One region of the Saccharopolyspora sp. NPDC045941 genome, then DNA from elsewhere that is predicted to be linked to it. Evidence: riboswitches for the same ligand, from Rfam matches in the RefSeq annotation. Region 1 holds a riboswitch; each other region holds the start of a gene.
What was found. Region 1 has a riboswitch for thiamine pyrophosphate ahead of thiO (glycine oxidase ThiO). Riboswitches for the same ligand answer to the same signal wherever they lie in the genome.

Region 1 (6,190 bases):
CCAGCCCACCTCCCGGCTGCTGGAGGTCGTCGAGGAACCGGCCGCGGAGGAGCTGGCCGAGCTGCTCGGGACCAAGCCGAGTTCGACCGTGCTGCGCCTGCGCCGGCTGCGGCTGGCCGACGGCGAGCCGATGGCCATCGAGACCACCCACCTGCCGCTGACCCGGTTCCGCGGGCTGACCACCCGGCTGGAGTCCGGCGGCTCGCTCTACCAGGTGCTCCGCGAGAGCTTCGAGGTCGAGCTGGGGCACGCGGAGGAGACCATCGAGACCGCGCTGGCCAGCCCGGAGGAGGCGGAACTCCTCGGCTCCGACGTCGGCCTCCCGATGCTGCTGCTGTCCCGGCACTCCTTCGACACCGAGGGACGCCCGGTCGAGTGGGTCCGCTCGATCTACCGGGGCGACCGCTACAAGTTCGTCGCCCGCCTCAACCCACCCAACTGAGCCCGAGAAACCTGTTTCCAGACTCGCCTTGCGTACCGGTGCGGGTGGCGGAACCTCAAACGCCGCCTGGACTGTGGGAGCCCCGACTTGCGTATGACCAAATACGCGGCACCGGGGCTGTCCTCGCCAGGCGACGTCTGAGAACCCGCGGCGGTGCGAGTTGCGAGGGTGGGCTAAGCGGCTGCGCCGCTTCAAAGAGCAAAGACATGAGGAAGAGCATCCCGGATCGGGGTGCCCTTCGTCGTTGCCGGCCGCGTTACGCGAAGTGGGAGTCCTCACGGTTCGGCAACGATCTGGAGAAAACGCTCGTGTTCGCCCGTTGGACCGTTCAGGGAGAGTGCGTTCAAGAGCGTGGGAGCGATGGGCAGGCAGGAAGAGGTCAAGCGGCAAGAGGAGTCGGACGAGCAGGAGCCGGGCGAGGAGGCCAAGAAGTCCAAGAAGATCGACGTGGCACCGACCCAGGTTGCGGGCGCGGCGCTGGCCTCGGTGACGGCGGCCTTCCTGGGGTCCCGGCTCGGCGTGGCGGGCACCTTGATCGGTGCCGCGCTGACGAGCGTGGTGATCACCGTGGGCGGGGCGCTCTACCAGCGGTCGTTCGACAGCGCGAAGGAGAAGGCGGTGCACGCCGCCGCGAAGGCCTCGGTGCTGAAGCTCCGGCGGACCACCGTCGCGCGCTATGTGTCCACAAAGGACGATACCGTCGGGATGACGCGGCGGATCCGCCTGACGCCCGGAATGCATTGGCCGGGCGGGGAAACCGTCGTGGACGAGGACCGCACGGCGAAGATCGACACCGACGCGGCGACCCGCATGCTGAACGTGGCCGAGGCGGGGGAGGCGACCGAGGTCGTCGCGCCCGCGAAGCCGGCCGCCGACCGGCGCAAGCGCCACGTCCGGTGGGCGATGGTGGCCGCGAGCTGCGCCGCGGTGTTCACGCTGAGCATGCTGATCGTCACCGGATTCGAAGGAGTGACGGGAAAACCGCTCTCCGGCGGTGACAGCGGCACCACGCTCGGTCAGGTGCTGCAGCGCGACGAGCAGCGCGCGCCCAGCGTCCCGGCCGAGCCGACGAAGCCGCAGGAGACCCCGACCCAGCAGCCGCAGCCGACGACCGAGGTGACGCCGACGCAGCAGCCGACGGTGCAGCCGACCGCGGAAACCCCGACGCCCACCCGGGAGCAGCCGACGCAGGCGCCGACCACGGCCGAACGGCCCAGCCAGGCGCCGGAGTCGGGCCGCTTCGAGGTGCCCCTCGAAACCGGCGAGCCGCGTCAGTCTTCTTCTGGGGGATAGGAAATCCAGGCCGAACGCCTCCTGCGCTAGCTCAATCGAGTTGCGCAGGAGGCGTTTTGGGCGAATGGGGCGAAAGGCGGATGTGGGACTGATGTTCTCCTCTGATACTGGATCGGCGACGGGGCGATGAGATCCAGCTCACGAAGAGGGAGACATCAGATGAAGCGCAGACTCGCGGCCCGGGTGGCCGGGACCGTGATGTTGGCGGCGGGAACGGTGGCCGCGTTGACCATGCCCGCCACCGCGACCGAAACCGCGCCGCCCGCGGCAGAAGGGGCGACCCTGCTCGACGCGATGCAGCGCGACTTCGGCCTGGACCGGGACCAGGCCCTCCAGCGCCTCGACCAGGAAGCCGCTGCGGCCCAGGCCGACGAGCGGCTGAGCGGCGCGCTGGGCAGCACCTACGGCGGGTCCTACTTCGACCCGGCGCTCGGCAAGCTCGTCGTCGGCGTCACCGACCAGGCCCGCTTCGACGAGGTGCGCGCGGCCGGCGCCGAGCCGAAGCTCGTCATCTACAGCATCGAGCAGCTCAACGGGGTCGTCGAAGGCCTCAATCTGCGCAGCTCGATCGCCCCGAAGGGCGTCTCCGGCTGGTACGTCGACGGCAAGGTGAACTCCGTCGTCGTCACCACCAGGCCGGGCACCGCCCCCGACGCGGCGCGGTTCGTGCACACCTCCGGGGTCATCACGGAAGCGGTGCGCGTAACCGAATCGCTGGAGAACCCCCGCACCTACGCCGATGTCATCGGCGGCAACGCCTACTACATCGGCAGTGGCTCCCGCTGCTCCGTCGGATTCTCGGTGCAGGGCGGATTCGTGACCGCCGGGCACTGCGGCAGCGTCGGCGACTCCACCTCGCAGCCCACCGGCCAGTTCGAGGGCTCGTCGTTCCCGGGCAACGACTACGGCTGGGTCCGGGTCGGCTCCGCCGACACCCCGCGCCCGCTGGTGAACCGGTACAACGGCACCACCGTCGGCGTCGCGGGCTCCACCGAGTCCGCCGTGGGCGCGTCCATCTGCCGCTCCGGCTCCACCACTGGCTGGCACTGCGGTTCGGTGCAGGCCAAGAACCAGACCGTGCAGTACCCGCAGGGCACGGTGACCGGCCTGACCCGCACCGACGTCTGCGCCGAGCCCGGCGACTCGGGCGGCTCCTGGCTGTCCGGTAGCCAGGCCCAGGGCGTGACCTCCGGCGGTTCGGGCAACTGCAGCTCCGGCGGCACGACCTACTTCCAGCCGGTGAACGAGATCCTGCAGGCCTACGGCTTGACCCTGCTCACCCAGTAAGCGCCACCAGACCGGCCCCCGGCACCCGGCCGGGGGCCGCGTCGCGTCCGGGGAGGGCGATTTCGTGCGAAATCGCTCAGCCGCCGAGCGTTACGGCAGGCGGTCACGGAGCTCGCGGGCCGCGGCGCGCGGGTCCTCGGCCTCCGTGATCGCGCGGACCACGACGACCCGCTCCGCGCCGGCCTTGAGGGCTTGGTCCAGGTTGTCCGGGCCGATGCCGCCGATCGCGAACCACGGCCGACCGTGGCCGCGGTGCTCCGCGGCGTGCTCCACCAGCTCAAGCCCGGCCGCCGAGCGGCCCGGCTTGGTCGGCGTCGTCCACACCGGGCCGGTGCAGAAGTAGTCCACGCCGGCCTCGATCGCGGCGGCGTCCGCCTGCACCACGTCGTGCGTCGACCGGCCGATCGCGACGTGCTCGCCGACGATGCGCCGGGCGATCTCCACCGGCAGGTCGTCCTGCCCGAGGTGCAGGATGTCGGCCTCGGCGGCCATCGCGACATCGGCGCGGTCGTTGACCGCGAGCAGCGCGCCGTGCCGCAGGCACGCCTCGGCAAGCACCTCCAGCGCCGCCAGCTCGTGGCGGGCCTCCAGCGGGGCGCCGTTCGGGTTCTTGTCCCGCAGCTGGATGATGTCGACCCCGCCGGCCAAGGCGGCGTCCGCGAACTCCGCGAGATCACCGCGCTCGGCGCGCGCGTCGGTGCACAGGTACAGCCGCGCCTCGTCGAGGCGAGCGCGGATGCCGAAGCCGTCAAATCCAGGCATGCCCCACAGGGTAGCCTCCCGCGACGCCGCCGCCGGACCGCGTGAACGCGAGCACGGGCGTGCGTTCCCACCCGGTGCCCGAAATTTGTGAAAGTTGCTCATCCGCACTGTCTTTGAAGCGACGGAGCCGCTTAGCCCACCCTCGCAACCCGCACCGCCGCGGGTTCTCAGGCGTCGTCTGGCGAGGACAGCCCCGATGCCGCGTATTGGTCATACGTAAGTCGGGGCTCCCACAGTCCAGGCGGCGTCTGAGGTTCCGCTACCTGCACCGTTACGCAAAGTGAGTTCAAGACAGGTAACGACGTGGCGATCCTCGCCGGGTACGGTGGTTGGCGGTGAGCACGGGAGCCCGGTTGCCGGGCTGAGAGGGGGCGTTGGCCCCGACCGTCGAACCTGATCCGGGTCATGCCGGCGCAGGGAGCGTGGAGTGTCTGAAGAACGGAACAAACGCGTCGTCGTCGTAGGCGGCGGCGTGATCGGCATGTCCGTGGCGTGGCGCGCAGCCGCCGCCGGGCATCATGTGCAACTCGTCGACGCCGAACCGGCGTCCGGGGCTTCGAACGTGGCCGGCGGAATGCTGGCGCCGCTCGCCGAGGCGTGGCCCGGCGAGGAGGAACTGCTGGAGCTGGGCGCGGCGTCGCTGCGGCTCTGGCCGGAGTTCGCCGACGAACTCGCCCGGGCCTCGGGCCTGCCGTCGGGGCTGCGCCGCGAGGGAACCCTGGTCGTCGGCGTCGACAGCGCGGACCGCGCGGAGCTCGACAACCTGGTTGAGTACCTCGCGCGGCTCGGCCGCGCCGTCACCCGCCTGACCGGCCGGGAGGTGCGGCGGCTCGAACCGTCGCTGGGCCCGGCGGTGCGCGGCGGGCTCGAAGTGCCGGGCGATCTCGCGGTCGACAACCGCCTCGCGCTGGCCGCGTTGCGCGCGGCCGCGACCGCGGCGGGCGTCGAGTTCGTCGCGGCGAACGCGAAGCGCGTCCGGCCCGGCGCGGTGGAGCTCGAAGATTCCACTGTGGACTGCGATGTCGCGGTGATCTCGGCGGGCGTGCATTCGGGCGCGCTGCATCCTGCGCTGCGGGACCGGATCCGGCCGGTGAAGGGCGAAATCCTCCGCCTGCGCGCGCGGAGCACGGCGTTGCCGCCGCCGAGCCGGACGATCCGCGGCCCGGTGCGCGGTCGGCAGACCTACCTGGTGCCGCGCGACGACGGCGGCTTGGTGCTCGGCGCCACCCAGTACGAGGTGGGGTTCGACACCGAGGTCACCGTGGGCGGGGTGCGGGACCTGATCGCCGACGCCGAGCGGCTGATGCCGGGCATCGCCGAATACCAGCTGGTCGAGGCCGCGGCCGGGCTGCGCCCGAGCACCGACGACAACCTGCCGGTGCTCGGCTGGCTGGAACCCGGTGTCCTGGCGGCCACCGGGCACCACCGCGGCGGCTTCCTGCTCGCCCCGGTGACGGTCGAGGCGGTGCTCGCGCTGCTGCGCGACGAGGAACCCGCCGTCGAGATCAAGGCCGCCGATCCGAGCCGATGGGGAGGACACCAGTGCACGTCGTGATCAACGGGGAGACCCGGCAGGTCGCCGCCGACGCAACGCTCGCGGCGGTGCTGCGGGAGTTCGGGGTGCCCGAGCGGGGCGTGGCCGTGGCGCTGGACGGCGCCGTGGTGCCGCGCGCCCTGTGGCCGGGGACCGCGCTGCGCCCCGATGCCGCGATCGAGGTCCTCACCGCAGTGCAGGGCGGCTGACGCCCCTCTGGCCCGAATCCCCTTGCAGGGCAACAGAAGCACGCCGGATCCCGCGCTACCCGGATTCGGTGGACCCGTTGTTAGGAGAGTCATGGACGACCCGTTGGTGATCGCCGGCCGCGAGTTCGGTTCGCGGCTGATCACCGGGACCGGAGGGGCGACGAACCTCGCGGTCCTGGAGCGCGCGCTGATCGTGTCCGGAACCGAGCTGACGACCGTGGCGATGCGCCGCGCCGACGCCGGCGGCGGCACCGGGGTGCTCGACCTGCTGCGCAAGCTCGGCATCGAAGCGCTGCCGAACACGGCGGGCTGCCGGACCGCGGCGGAGGCCGTGCTGACCGCGCAGCTGGCGCGGGAGGCGCTGGAGACGAACTGGGTCAAGCTGGAGGTCGTCGCCGACGAGGACACCCTGCTGCCCGACCCGGTGGAGCTGCTCGACGCCGCGGAACAGCTGGTCGACCAGGGCTTCGTGGTGCTGGCCTACACCAACGACGACCCGGTGCTGGCGCTGAAGCTGGAGGAGACCGGCTGCGCCGCGGTGATGCCGCTCGGCTCGCCGATCGGCACCGGCCTGGGCATCCGGAACCCGCACAACATCGAGATGATCGTCTCCCGCGCGTCGGTGCCGATCGTGCTGGACGCGGGCATCGGCACGGCCTCGGA
Region 2 (6,190 bases), on a different contig from region 1:
ACGCCGAGCTTGGCGGCGGCGACGATCGTTTCGACCGGACCGTGGTGGTTGCGGCACAGCACGCCGATCCGGGTGCCGCCGGGGACGCGGTCGCGCAGGCCGTTGGCCAACCGGGTGGTGCGCTGCGAGAGCTCGGCGTAGCTGAGCGCGCCGCGCTCGTCGATCACGGCCGGGCGGTCGGCGTGGCGCACCGAGCCGACGGCGAAGCCCAGCGGCGGCGTGATGCCCCAGCGCCGCCAGGCGAGGACGACCCGCAGCAGCTTGTCCGGCCGGAGCGGGCTGATCACCCCCTGCTTGGCCAGGACGAACGCCGTGTGCAGGCCGGACGTTCCGCGCCCGAGGAGCGCGGCTGATCGTTGCCAGAACGTGCTCACGCAGTCACCTCTCGGTCGCCAGGTTACCGGGAGTAGATAATGCCGTGAGCGGACTGCGTGGGGAAGGCCGAGATCACGAGAGCGGGAGCGGACCGTCGTCCGCCCCGCCCTCGATGGGTGTTCACTCGAGCGTGGCGGCCTGCACGATCGCGTCGCGCAAGGCCGCCCGCAGCCTGCCGACCTCCAGCGGTGACAGCACTGCGGTCTCGCCCGGTGGGGCGATCAGCACGACGTTCTCCTGGTTGATGAACACCGACATGTCCCGACGTCTGCCGGCGACATCGCGGCAGCTCACATGCCACTGCTTGGTGGGCTCCACGATCCCCAGCCTCCCTGTTGCAGTTCGCGCGCTCTGCCTCCAGCGCGCGGTATTGATCGAGGGACGCGGTTGGGTATGAACCGTGACGGCATATGCCAGCATCATTCGCGGGCGTGGCTCAGAACACATCTACATCGGGTGATCTGGAAACTCCGAGTGATCATTCACTCGAGCGGCGGTTCCCGGAAAAGCAGAAGTCCGCAGCTCCGTTCGAAGCTGCGGACGTGAGTCGGTGGGCTGGGGCTCAGACCGGGCGGACCACCAGGCCGTTCGCCTCGGCGGTGAAGGTGACCGCCGCTTCTTCGAAGTCGGCGATCGGCAGCTCGTCCCGGACCAGCCGGTGCGGCGCGTCGAAGGCCTCCACCCGGATCTCGCCGGTGCTCAGCGTGCGCTCCGGGAAGTCCACGCCGCCGACCTTGACCTCCAGCTCGCTGCCCTGCACCGCGATGGTCAACCAACCGCCGGGCACCGTCAGCTGCTCGCCGTCGTAGGTCAGGGTGAGCCGGCTGGCGGCGGGGGCCTCGGAGCGGACGGCGACGTGCGAGATCGCGACGTCGCGGTGGCCCGAGTCGCCGGCCAGGGCGATCACGTCCCGCGTGACCTCCTCGGCCGGGCCGTCGCCCGGCTTCGGCGTGAGCACCGGGGCGCGCAGCTCGGCGGCCACCCGGTAGGGCTGCCACGACCCGGCGCCGATCAGGTTGACCACGGCGGTGACGTCGACGTCGGCCAGCAGCCGGGCGCTGCCCGGAGCCGGCGTCACCTCGACGGCGTCGACGTCGCGCCGGTTCAGCAGCTCGCGCAGCGCCTTCGCGCGCTGCCTGCTGTTGCGGTCGAATCCGCGGGTGATCGCCACCGTCCCCGAGCCGGCGGCCGCCACGGCGGCTTCGGTCAGGTCCGCCAGCGGGGCCCAGATCCGGGCGGGATCCTCCGGCCGGGGTTGCCGGCGGGAACGGGCGAAGCTCGGGGCATCGGTCGTGGTTTCCATCATCAACCACTTTAGTCCGCGATGAAGGGTCCCCTTGCCTACCGGTGGGTGCCTTCACGGTGTGAATTCGATCGCTGTGCCGATTCCGCCCGGGTCGCGTGGGCCGATCGGAGCAGGCGGGCGGCTCGGCGATCGGAGTGGTCCGGCCGCCGAACGGTCTTGTCGCGCGGCGCACCTGGGGCAATGCTGGGGCGATCATCTAGGGGGGGCGGGATGACCGAGGTGCACTTCCCCGAACTCGGGCGCAGGCAGGCCGGTCGCGATCCGGCGCGCGGCGTGCTGGTGTGCTGGCTGGTCGCGGACGGCAGCCGGGTGCGGGTGGGCGACCGGTTGGCGGAGATCAGGGTGGGCGGCGATCGCTGCGGCCGGACGGTCGGCTGGGTTTCCGCGCTGGCCACCGGCACGCTGTGGCACCAGGTGCGGCCCGGCGAGGTCCTCACCGCCGGCGTGGTGGTCGGCCTGATCGACTGAGAGCCGTTCGGGAGGCTGCGGCAGGGCGGCTCTTGCGCTTCGAAGCGGCGAAGCCGCTTAGCACCGCCTCGCGGAACGAGTTCGGAAACAGCAAGGCGGGCGTGGTCGTGGGCCCGGCCCGGTTGTTAGGTTGGTGGCAGTGACGCGGGGTGCCCGGCTGCCGGGCTGAGAACAGACCCGTTGAACCTGACCTAGCTCGTACTAGCGGAGGGACGTCATGGTTCCCAATGTGCTGACCATCGCCGGCACCGACCCCAGCGGCGGAGCAGGCGTGCAGGCCGACCTGAAGACCTTCTCGGCGCACGGCGCCTACGGCATGTCCGTGATCACCGCGCTGGTCGCGCAGACGACCACCGGGGTGTCCGAGGTCCACGAGGTGCCGCCGGAGTTCATCACCGCGCAACTGGTCACGCTGCTCGACGACGTGCGGGTGGACGCGGTCAAGATCGGCATGCTGGCCAACGCCGAGGTGATCCGCGCGGTGGTCGAGGTGCTCGACCGCTACGCGCCGCCGCACGTCGTGCTGGACCCGGTGATGGTCGCCAAGAGCGGGGACCGGCTGCTCGCCTCGGAAGCGGTCGGCGCGCTGCGCGAGGAGCTGCTGCCGCGGGTGGACCTGATCACTCCGAACCTGCCGGAGGCCGCGGACCTGCTGGGCGAGCCGGAGCTCACCGACCCCGCCGACATGCCCGCGCAGGCCGAGCGGCTGGCCGGGCTGGGGGCGAAGCAGGTGCTGCTCAAGGGCGGCCACCTCGACGGCGGGACCAGCGTGGACCTGCTGTACGGCGACGGGATCGCCGAGTTCCTCTCCAGCGAGCGGGTCGCGACCACCAACGACCACGGCACCGGCTGCACGCTGTCGGCCGCGATCGCCGCGCTGCGACCGCAGCGCGGCGACTGGCTCGAAGCGGTGCGCGAGGCCAAGGAGTACCTGACGGAGGCCCTGCGCACCTCCGACCGGCTCGACGTGGGCCACGGCCACGGCCCGGTCCACCACTTCCACCACTGGTGGTGACCCGGCGACCCGTCCTGCCGCAATTTCAATGGAAATCGGACCTTCGATTTCCATTGAAATTGCGTGCGCCGTTCGCCGCGGTGCCGAAACACGATCACGAGAGGTTCTGATGAGCAAGTTGCCCGCTCCGCCCGCCGACGGTTTCTGCGCCAAGGCTTGGGCGCACACCGCCGATCTTCAGCAGGCGATCGTCGAGCACCCGTTCAACGCCGCGCTGACCGACGGCACCCTGGACCGCGCCCGCTTCGCGTTCTACATCGTGCAGGACGCGCGCTACCTGGTCGGTTTCGCGCAGGCGCTGGCCGCCGCCGCGACGAGCGCCGACACCGCCGAGGACGCCGCGTTCCTCGCCGGCGCCTCGCAGGGCGCGCTGGTCGAGGAGCGCCGGTTGCACGCCGGGTACGTCGCCGAGTTCGGCCTGTCCGACGCCGAGATCGCCGGGATCGGCACGTCCCCGTCCTGCCTGGCCTACACCTCGTTCCTGCGCGCGAACGCGCTGACCGAGCCGTATCCGGTGCTGCTGGCGGCGATCCTGCCGTGTTTCTGGGTGTACCAGCACGTCGGCACCACGATCCTGGAGGCCACCGGAGGCGCCGAGGGCCACCCGTACCGGGCGTGGATCCAGACCTACGCCGACGACGAGTTCGCCGCGGCCGTGCTGACCGCCCGCGACCTCACCGACCGGGTCGCCGAGGCTGCGGACGACGAGACCCGGCAGCGGATGCTCGAAGCGTTCACCCGGGCCACCGAGTACGAGTGGCTGTTCTGGAACAGTGCCTGGATCAAGGAGGAATGGCCCACCGCGCGCTTCCTCGGATGAGGAATTCCCGGCTCGTCCGCGCAGCGGCGCAAGTTGTGCGGGCGGGCCGGGCGGCGGCGGGCCGGCGGGCGAAACCCGTTGCGAGGTGGGAATAATCCGCGCCGACTCGATGTGACCGGGCGCACATGTTGCACCGCTAACGTATCGTGCGGTGCAGCGATGCTCTCTGCGAGACGCCCGTCCGGGCGAGGAGCAAAGCGTGGATTCTTCCACCCGTGGACGGAGTTTCGTCGGCCGTGGGCATTTCTCTTCTGATCGTCTTCGCGGGCATGCTGGTGCCCGTGCTGGCGGCTGCGCCGTTCTACATCGCCGACCGCCGTCGGCAGCGCGAAGACGCAGCCGGCGGCGAGGAGTAGATCAGCGCCCGTAGATCGCCTTCGCGAGTTCTTCCTTGGCCTGCTTCAGTTCTCGCAGCACGTCGGTGGCGAATCCGCCGCTGGTCGGCATGGCCGGGACCCGCAGTCCCTCGCTGAGCGTCCAGCCGGAACCGCGGTCGATCAGCGACCGGTGCTTGTTGGTGTAGTAGCCCGAGTTGATCGACACCGCGACCCCGTGCGCCCCGGCCGCCGCGGCCATCAGGTGCAGGTGGAACCGGCTGGACAGCCAGCGCTGCCCGGCCGCCGCGGGCAGCCCGGCGTCCATGATCTCGGCGAACGGGTAGAACCGGGCGCCCGGCAGGTCGTGCTCGACCAGCGCGAAGACCTCGCGGTCCACCCGCGGGATGCCCTCCACGATGCCGACCTGCTCGGGTCGCACGCCCCATTCGCTGAGCGTGTCCAGCAGGAATCCGGCCAGCGCGGGCACCGTCACGTCGAGCAGGTCCGACTGCAGGCACACCATGACCTCGCGCAGGTCGTCGTCCCGGTACAGGCCGGGTTCGACGCCGAAGAACATGTCGTCGCCGGTGTGCGAGGCGGCGCCGGCCAGCGCCACCGACGGCTCGTCGCGCACGTCGACGACGTCGAACTGCGCGGTGAGGTTACGCAGCAGCGGCTCAGCTTCGGGCGCGACCGGCCAGAAGCCCTGACCGGTCATCACGGCCCGGCCGCCGGACCGCCGGGTCGCCGCCACCGCGGCCGCGAGCAGGCCGAGGTGGCGCGGCCAGATGCCGTTGACGAACCCGCCGCCGATGATGTGCACCAGGTCGACCCGGGCGGCCAGTTCGATGCCCGCCACCCAGCGCGGCGCCAGCCCCGGGTTGTCGATCGCGTGCTGCACGAACGACGCGACCTCCCACGGGCCGTCGGACGGGGCTTCCCAGCACAGCCGCCAGAACGTGTCGGTGAACCGGGCCCGCGGGTGCAGGTGGCCGAGCAGCACCTCGCTCGGTCCGGGGTTGGGGCAGTCGACCCAGATTTCGCTGTCCGGGGCGACGCGCGCCAGGTGCTTCAGCCAGGCCGCGGCGATCAGTTCGTCCCCGTAGTTCGGATGTCCGGTGGTGGCGACGAGGTAGATGGTCGGCGGGTTGGTCAACAGTGGGCTCCAGCCTTCGGGTGCCGAGTCCCTTTCGAACGTAGCAACGAGGCGACCCCGAAGGCCGGGGCGAGTGAGATCTCGCACCCGCCGGCAACCGCTGGTACCAATTAGGTTGGGCTAACTTAACTTGGGAGGCGTCTTGACGATTCGATCGCAGGCGAAGGTGGGCACCGACAAGCCGGCCCGCTACGCCAAGCAGTTGTCCTCGCACCTCGGCCGGAAGTGCGAGGTTTCCGAGGAGCCGGAAGGCATCCGCATCACCCTGCCCGCCGATCGCGGTGCGGGCAGCTGCCTGCTGGTGAGCGAGCCGGACGCGCTCGCCCTGCGCGCCGAGGCGGAGAACGCCGAGGTGCTCGACCGGGTGCAGGACGTGATCGTCCGCCACCTCGAGCGGTTCGGTCAGCGCGACGAGCTGAAAGTCGACTGGACGAACGACTGAGCATTAACATTCGCTCGCTACAACCGGCGGCTAGGTCGGTAGCTTCATCTGCTCGACCGCACTCAGCTCAGCCGGCAAGCAAGCGGCGTCAGCCGCTTTCTCCTTCGTCACGTTCGCAGCTTGCACCGCCGCGGGTTCTCAGGCGTCGTCTCGCGAGGACAGCCCCGATGCCGCGTATTGGTCATACATAAGTCGGGGCTCCCACAGTCGAGACGGCGCCTGAGGTTCCGCCACCTGCACCGCTACGCAAAATGACGCAAAACTTCACTATTCCTTGCCGATCTCGTCGCG
Region 3 (6,190 bases), on a different contig from region 1:
CGGTTGGGGCGCGGTCGGCCCGGGCAACGTCGCGTCCCGGACGTGCTGCCACGGTTCGTGCGGCGCCGGCGCGGCGAACCGGGCGGCGCCGGTCGGCGGTGCGGCGTAGGGGATGCCGAGGAAGACGTGCGCGTCGCCGTCGGCGCGGCCGCGGACGGCTCCCGCGGTGGTGGTGACGATCGGGTCGGACACCCGTTTCTCCTGTTCTTCCGTCAGATTCGGGCGAACGGGGCCCATCCCCCGATGGCGAACCGGTCGCCCTCGCGGACGACCTCGGCACCGCCGTGACCGCCGAGGTGCGCGGGCAGCACCAGCGCGTTCGCGTCGGCGGCCCAGCCGAGCAGCCGCCGCCGCGTGGCCCTGGCCCGGGCCGGGTCCTCGCAGAAGCAGCTGTTGGTGTCGGGTTCGACGAACTGCAGGGCGGTGTGCAGCAGATCGCCGACGAACAGCGCGCGGTCGCCGCCGGATTCGAGCGTGACCACCGACGAACCAGGGGTGTGCCCGGGCGCGAGGTCCAGCCGCAGGTTCGCGTCGATCCGGTAGCCGTCCTCCCACAGCACCGCGAGCCCGGCCTCGTGCACCGGCGCGACGCTGTCCTCGAAGACGTTCTGGTTGCCGCGGCCCAGGTTCGGCCGATGGCCGTTCGCCGGGTTCCAGAACTCGAAGTCGGCCCGGGGCATGAGGTAGGTGGCGTTGGGGAACGTCGGCACCCAGCTGCGGCCGTCGAGGTAGGTGTTCCAGCCGACGTGGTCCACGTGCAGGTGCGTGTTGATCACCAGGTCCACGTCCTCCGGCCGCACCCCGGCCCTGGCGAGATCGCCGAGGAAGTCGGTGTTCAGGTGGCTCCACACCGGCGAGTACGGCCGCTCCTTGTGGTTGCCGACGCCGGTGTCGACCAGGATCGTCCTGCCCTCGCTGCGCAGCAGCCACGTCTGGATGGCCGACATGCAATCGCCGGTGTGCGGGTCGAGGAAGTCCGGGGCGAGCCAGGGAGCGTTCCAGGCGCCTTCGGGACTCTCCGGGAAGAAGGTGTCCGGCGGCATCTCGACCGGACCGAAGTACTCCACGACCCGGGTGATCGTGACGTCGCCCAGCACGATTTCGCGCATGTTCCCTCCGGGGTGTTCGCTGGTGTTCCGTCCACCGTGCGACCCCGGTGCGCCGACCGGCCAGACCCGTGTTCGCCTACCCCCGGCAGGGTCAGGCTCACCGGCCGAGCGCGGCGGATACTGCGGGTATGGGTGTTCCTGGCTTGCTGGGCGAGTTCCTCCGGGCACGGCGTGCGCGCCTGCGCCCCGACGACGTCGGCCTGCCCGAGTTCCACGAGCGGCGACGCGTGGCGGGGTTGCGGCGGGAGGAACTGGCGCAGCTGGCCGGGGTGAGCGTGTCCTATTACACGCGCCTGGAGCAGGGCCAGTCGGTCAACGCCTCCGACGCGATCCTGGATGCCCTCGCCGGAGCCCTGCGGCTCGACGAGCACGAGCGCGAACACCTCCACCAGCTCGCCGCGCAACGTCCCCGGCCGCAGCGCCGCCCTCCGCTGGAACGGCTCGACCCCTTGACCCGCGACCTGCTGCGGTCGTTCGGGGCCGTGCCCGCGCTGGTCCTCGGCAGGCGGACCGACGTGCTGGCCTGGAACGCGCTGGGCCACGCACTGCTGGCCGGGCACCTCGACCGAACCGCTCCGGAACGCCCGGCGGACCGGCCGAACCTGGCCCGGATGCTGTTCCTCGACCCGCACACCCGCGACCTCTACGCGGACTGGCAGCGCAAGGCGCGCGCCGTGGTCGGCAACCTCCGGCAGGTCGCGGGGCGGCATCCCGAAGACGCCCTGCTGGCCTCGCTCGTCGGCGAACTGTCCATGAAGAGCCCGGAATTCGCGGCGCTGTGGAGCGATCACCGAGTCAAGCCCTGCGAAGCGGACGAATACGAGCTGCGTCATCCGCTGGTGGGCGCGCTCGCGGTCGCGCAGCAGATCCTCGTGCCGGCCCGCTCGCCGGAGCAGTCCGTGGTCGTGGTCACGACCGCGGACGGCTCCGGTGCGGAGAACGCGATCAAGCTGCTCGCGATGCGTACGCGGGATTAGCGTGCGTCTCAGCTCTCCGCGCCGCGGCGGCGGAAGGCGCCGATGATCGCGGCCGCGAGGGCGGCCACGACGAACGACGTGAGCGCGGCGCTCATCCACGCCGGGACGGTGAAGCCGAGCGCGTCCCGCAAACCGGTCCACAACTGGCTCCACCAGCCGAGTTCGCCCGGGTTGATCAGCTGGAACGCCGCGAAGCCCAGGAACCAGGCCAGCAGCATGCCCCAGCGGGACGGGGCCTGCGCGGACAGGTCGTAGCTGCGGCGGCGGCCGTGCAGGAAGTAGTCCACCGCCAGCACGCCGAACATCGGCACGAACACCGAGCCGATCAGCAGCAGGAAGTTCGAGAACTCCGCGATGTCCAGGGTCAGCGCGAGCAGCGTGATCAACGACCCGATGATCACGCACAGCACCCGGCGGTCGGCGCTGGGCCGCAGGTTCTGGATGGAGACCGCGGTCGAGTAGGTGTTGGCGAAGGACTGGTCGACCTCGCGCAGCACCAGGATGCCGAAGAAGATCACCCCGAGCGGCACCGCGAGCATCGGGTCGAACACCTTGTCCGCGTCGCCGGCCACCATCGCCAGCCCGATCAGCCCCAGCAGGTAGCAGGCGATCTGGGTGACCGAGTAGCCCACCGTCGCGGCCGTGAACGCGCCGGACACCGACTTCGAGTGCCGCGAGTAGTCCGAGGCGACCGGGATCCAGGACACCGCGACCGCCAGCGCGGCGTCCGCGCCGGGCCAGAAGCCCTGCCAGGAACCGGTGTTCATGTCCGGCAGCGGCTGCCGCAGCAGCTGGACGAAGAAGTACACCATCGCGATCGCCACCGCGATGCTGACGTAGCGGCGCAGCAGGCGCAGCGCGCCGAGCGGGCGCAACGTGAGCACGGTGGTCAGCGCACCGGCCACCAGCACGTACAACCAGTGCGGGCCGCCGCCGAACAACGCCTCCGCGCCCTGCGCGATGACCAGGAGTTCGAAGGTTCCCCAGCCGATCAGCTGCAGGATGTTCAGCACCGTCGGCAGGTACGACAGCTTGGTGCCGAACAGGCCGCGCAGCAACATCATCGCCGGGGCGCCGGTGCGTGCTCCCGGAACGGCCGCGAGGCCGACCATGATGCTGCCGATCACGGTGCCCACCACGCACGCGGTGACGGCGGCGGCGAACGACAGCTGCGGCACGCCGGCCGGCGCGAGCACGGCCAGCGCGCCGCTGAAGCCGAGCAGGCTCACCCCGAGGTTGCCCCAGAACGCGCCCTGGTCGAGCACGCCGAGCGTCTTCGGTGCCGGTTCGTCCAGGGTGTGCGGAACTTCGGCACGATCGACGTCAAGCGCCATCAACAGCTCCCTACGCCGGCATTATCCGGACAGGTTCTGCGGTCGGTGGCGCTGTGGTGCCACCCTCTCAGCCCGGTGCGCCCGAGCTCCCGCGTGGATTGAGTCGGCGACACCCTACCCCGATCAGGTGACCGATGCCAGCCGGGTCACCGACGGCGGTTGCCGAACAGGCCGCGGGTGATCTCCCGCCCCAGCGCGCTCGCCGCCGAGCGGAAGAACGACCGCACCGCGGGATTGTCCATCGCCTTCTCCAGGAATCCCGACGCTTCCGACTTTTCCGGTACTCCAGACTTTTCCCGCGTCTCGGGCGCGGCGGCGACCTTCTTCGCCAGGAGTTCGTAGGCGGATTCCCGATCGACGGTCTGCTCGTACTTCCCGTGCAGATCGGATGAAGCGGCGGCGGCTCGCACCGCGTCCTCGCCGATCGCGCCCATCAGCGAGCGGGGCGCGCGGAGCCGCGTCCACGCGACCGGCGTCGGCGCACCGGTCTCGGAGAGCACCGTCACGATCGCCTCTCCGATGCCCAGCGACGTCAGCGCCTCGTCGAGCTCGTAGTGCTCGGTCGTCGGGTAGGTCTTCACCGTGCGCGCCAGGGCCTTCTGGTCGTCCGGGGTGAACGCCCGGATGGCGTGCTGGACCCGGGCGCCCAGCTGGGAGAGCACCGCGTTGGGCAAGTCAGTGGGCAGCTGCGTGCAGAAGAACACGCCCACCGCCTTGGACCGGATCAGCTTGACGGTCTGCTCGATGCGCTCCAGGAACGCCTTGGACGCGTCGCTGAACAGCAGGTGCGCCTCGTCGAAGAAGAACACCAGCTTCGGCCGGTCCAGGTCGCCGGCCTCCGGCAGCTCCTCGAACAGCTCGGCCAGCAGCCACATCAGGAACGTCGAGAACAGCACCGGGTCGGCCTGCACGTCGTCGAGCTCCAGCAGGTTCACCACGCCCCTGCCGTCGACCTGCCGGAGCAGGTCTGCGACCGCCAGCTCCGGCTCGCCGAAGAACTCGTCCCCACCCCGGGCCTCCAAATTGGACAGTGCCCGCAGGATCACGCCCGCGCTGGCGGCCGAGACCCCGCCGATGCCCTTGAGCTCGGCCTTCCCCTCGTCGCTGGTCAGGTACTGGATCACCGAGCGCAGGTCCTTGATGTCCAGCAGCGCCAGCCCGCGCTCGTCGGCCCAGTGGAAGATCAGGCCCAGCGTCGACTCCTGCGTCGCGTTCAGGCCGAGCACCTTCGCCAGCAGCAGCGGCCCGAAGCCGGTCACGGTCGCGCGGATCGGCACGCCCCGACCGCCGGTGCCCAGCGACAGGAACTGCACGGGGAACGCCGCGGGCCGCCAGTCATCGCCGACCTCGGCGGCGCGGGCCGCCACCTTGCCCCCGCCCTCCCCGGGAGCGGACAGGCCGGAGAGGTCGCCCTTGACGTCGGCCAGCAGCACCGGCACGCCCGCGTCGGACAGCTGTTCGGCCAGCAGCTGCAGCGTCTTCGTCTTGCCCGTGCCGGTCGCGCCCGCCACCAGGCCGTGCCGGTTCATCGTCGCCAGCGGGATCCGCACGGCGGCAGCGGCATCCACCGAGCCGTCGACGACCACCGCGCCCAGCTCGACCGCCGCGCCTTCGGTCGCGTAGCCCGAAGCGATCTCCTGTGCCGCGTTGCCCGCCACCGCGCCCTCCGATCCTCGCCGGTTCCCACCAGCTCGACGCTAAGCCGCCGGGGACCCGTCCGGGCGACGCGCCACCCGGACGAGCGATACCAGCAAGGGCCGGTATTGACCTCGACCTTGGTGTAACTCCTAGCCTCGGGAACAGCGGAACACGACGAGGAAGGCGAGAACACCATGCCCGTCCAGCTCAACCACACCATCGTCGCCACGTCCGACAAGGTCGCCCACGCTCGGTTCGTGGCCGACCTGCTCGGCCTCCCGGACCCGGAACCGTTCGGCCCGTTCATGTGCGTCCAGACGTGCAACGACGTCACGCTGGACTACCTGGAGACCGACGAGAAGATCGTCCCGCAGCACTACGCGTTCCTGGTCAGCGACGAGGAGTTCGACGAGATCTTCGGGCGGATCAAGGCGCAGGAGCTGCCGTACTGGGCCGACCCGGCGCACCAGGAGGCGGGTGAGATCAACACCCGGGACGGCGGTCGCGGCGTCTACTTCGACGACCCCGACGGCCACGTCCTGGAGATCCTCACCAAACCCTACGGCAGCGGCCGGTAGCAGATTCCCCCTGGTCAAGCACGGAGAGCGCGTTGGGCCGCGGCAGCCGCCCAGCGCGCTCGCGCGCGCGTGCTCCGGGGGGATGGGATCTTCCGCCGAATCCGGTTAGAGTGTGGTCAGACCACCTGTCAGGACCATGGCGTTCCCGTCGCCGGGCGGTCGAAGGCGGAGGAAAGGAGCCACCGTGAGCGTGCCCGAACTCGATCGTCTCCGGCAACGGATCGGCGCGGAGGAGGCCCTCGTGGTGGCGTTCTCCGGCGGCGTCGACTCGGCGCTGCTGGCGGCCGTGGCGCACGAGGTGCTCGGTTCGCGGATGCTCGCGGTCACCGCCGTCTCGCCCAGCCTCGCCGCCGACGAACGCCGGCAGGCCAAGGAGTTCGCGCGCGGCCGCGGCTTCGCGCACATCGAGGTCTGCACCGACGAGGCCGACCGCCCCGAATACGCCGCGAACGACGGAAACCGCTGCTACCACTGCAAGTCCGCGCTGTTCGACGCGCTGGAGCCGCTAGCGGCCGCCATGGGTGCCGGCATCGCGCTGGGCACCAACCTGGACG

Region 2: it holds a riboswitch for thiamine pyrophosphate, as region 1 does, so the genes downstream of both, thiD (bifunctional hydroxymethylpyrimidine kinase/phosphomethylpyrimidine kinase) here and thiO (glycine oxidase ThiO) in region 1, are expected to answer to the same signal.
Region 3: it holds a riboswitch for thiamine pyrophosphate, as region 1 does, so the genes downstream of both, AC07FN_RS35905 (purine-cytosine permease family protein) here and thiO (glycine oxidase ThiO) in region 1, are expected to answer to the same signal.

Annotation. Positions count from the first base shown of each region.
Region 1 is NZ_JBWKKU010000025.1:81,688-87,877, forward strand. It holds gene AC07FN_RS21490 (GntR family transcriptional regulator) at 1-442, shown strand, start outside; gene AC07FN_RS21495 (hypothetical protein) at 803-1,735, shown strand; gene AC07FN_RS21500 (S1 family peptidase) at 1,895-3,022, shown strand; gene thiE (thiamine phosphate synthase) at 3,113-3,784, opposite strand; TPP riboswitch at 4,116-4,221, shown strand; partial or broken gene thiO (glycine oxidase ThiO) at 4,209-5,339, shown strand; gene thiS (sulfur carrier protein ThiS) at 5,327-5,527, shown strand; gene thiG (thiazole synthase) at 5,619-6,190, shown strand, end outside.
Region 2 is NZ_JBWKKU010000001.1:15,834-22,023, forward strand. It holds gene AC07FN_RS00070 (AMP-binding protein) at 1-374, opposite strand, end outside; gene AC07FN_RS00075 (hypothetical protein) at 496-693, opposite strand; gene AC07FN_RS00080 (hypothetical protein) at 938-1,681, opposite strand; gene AC07FN_RS00085 (hypothetical protein) at 1,892-2,149, shown strand; TPP riboswitch at 2,285-2,379, shown strand; gene thiD (bifunctional hydroxymethylpyrimidine kinase/phosphomethylpyrimidine kinase) at 2,367-3,164, shown strand; gene tenA (thiaminase II) at 3,274-3,984, shown strand; gene AC07FN_RS00100 (polysaccharide pyruvyl transferase family protein) at 4,342-5,457, opposite strand; gene AC07FN_RS00105 (DUF2218 domain-containing protein) at 5,600-5,899, shown strand; gene AC07FN_RS00110 (hypothetical protein) at 6,167-6,190, opposite strand, start outside.
Region 3 is NZ_JBWKKU010000063.1:14,631-20,820, forward strand. It holds gene AC07FN_RS35890 (carboxylesterase/lipase family protein) at 1-192, opposite strand, end outside; gene AC07FN_RS35895 (MBL fold metallo-hydrolase) at 213-1,109, opposite strand; gene AC07FN_RS35900 (helix-turn-helix transcriptional regulator) at 1,238-2,086, shown strand; gene AC07FN_RS35905 (purine-cytosine permease family protein) at 2,095-3,420, opposite strand; TPP riboswitch at 3,411-3,523, opposite strand; gene AC07FN_RS35910 (helicase HerA-like domain-containing protein) at 3,567-5,078, opposite strand; gene AC07FN_RS35915 (VOC family protein) at 5,253-5,636, shown strand; gene larE (ATP-dependent sacrificial sulfur transferase LarE) at 5,821-6,190, shown strand, end outside.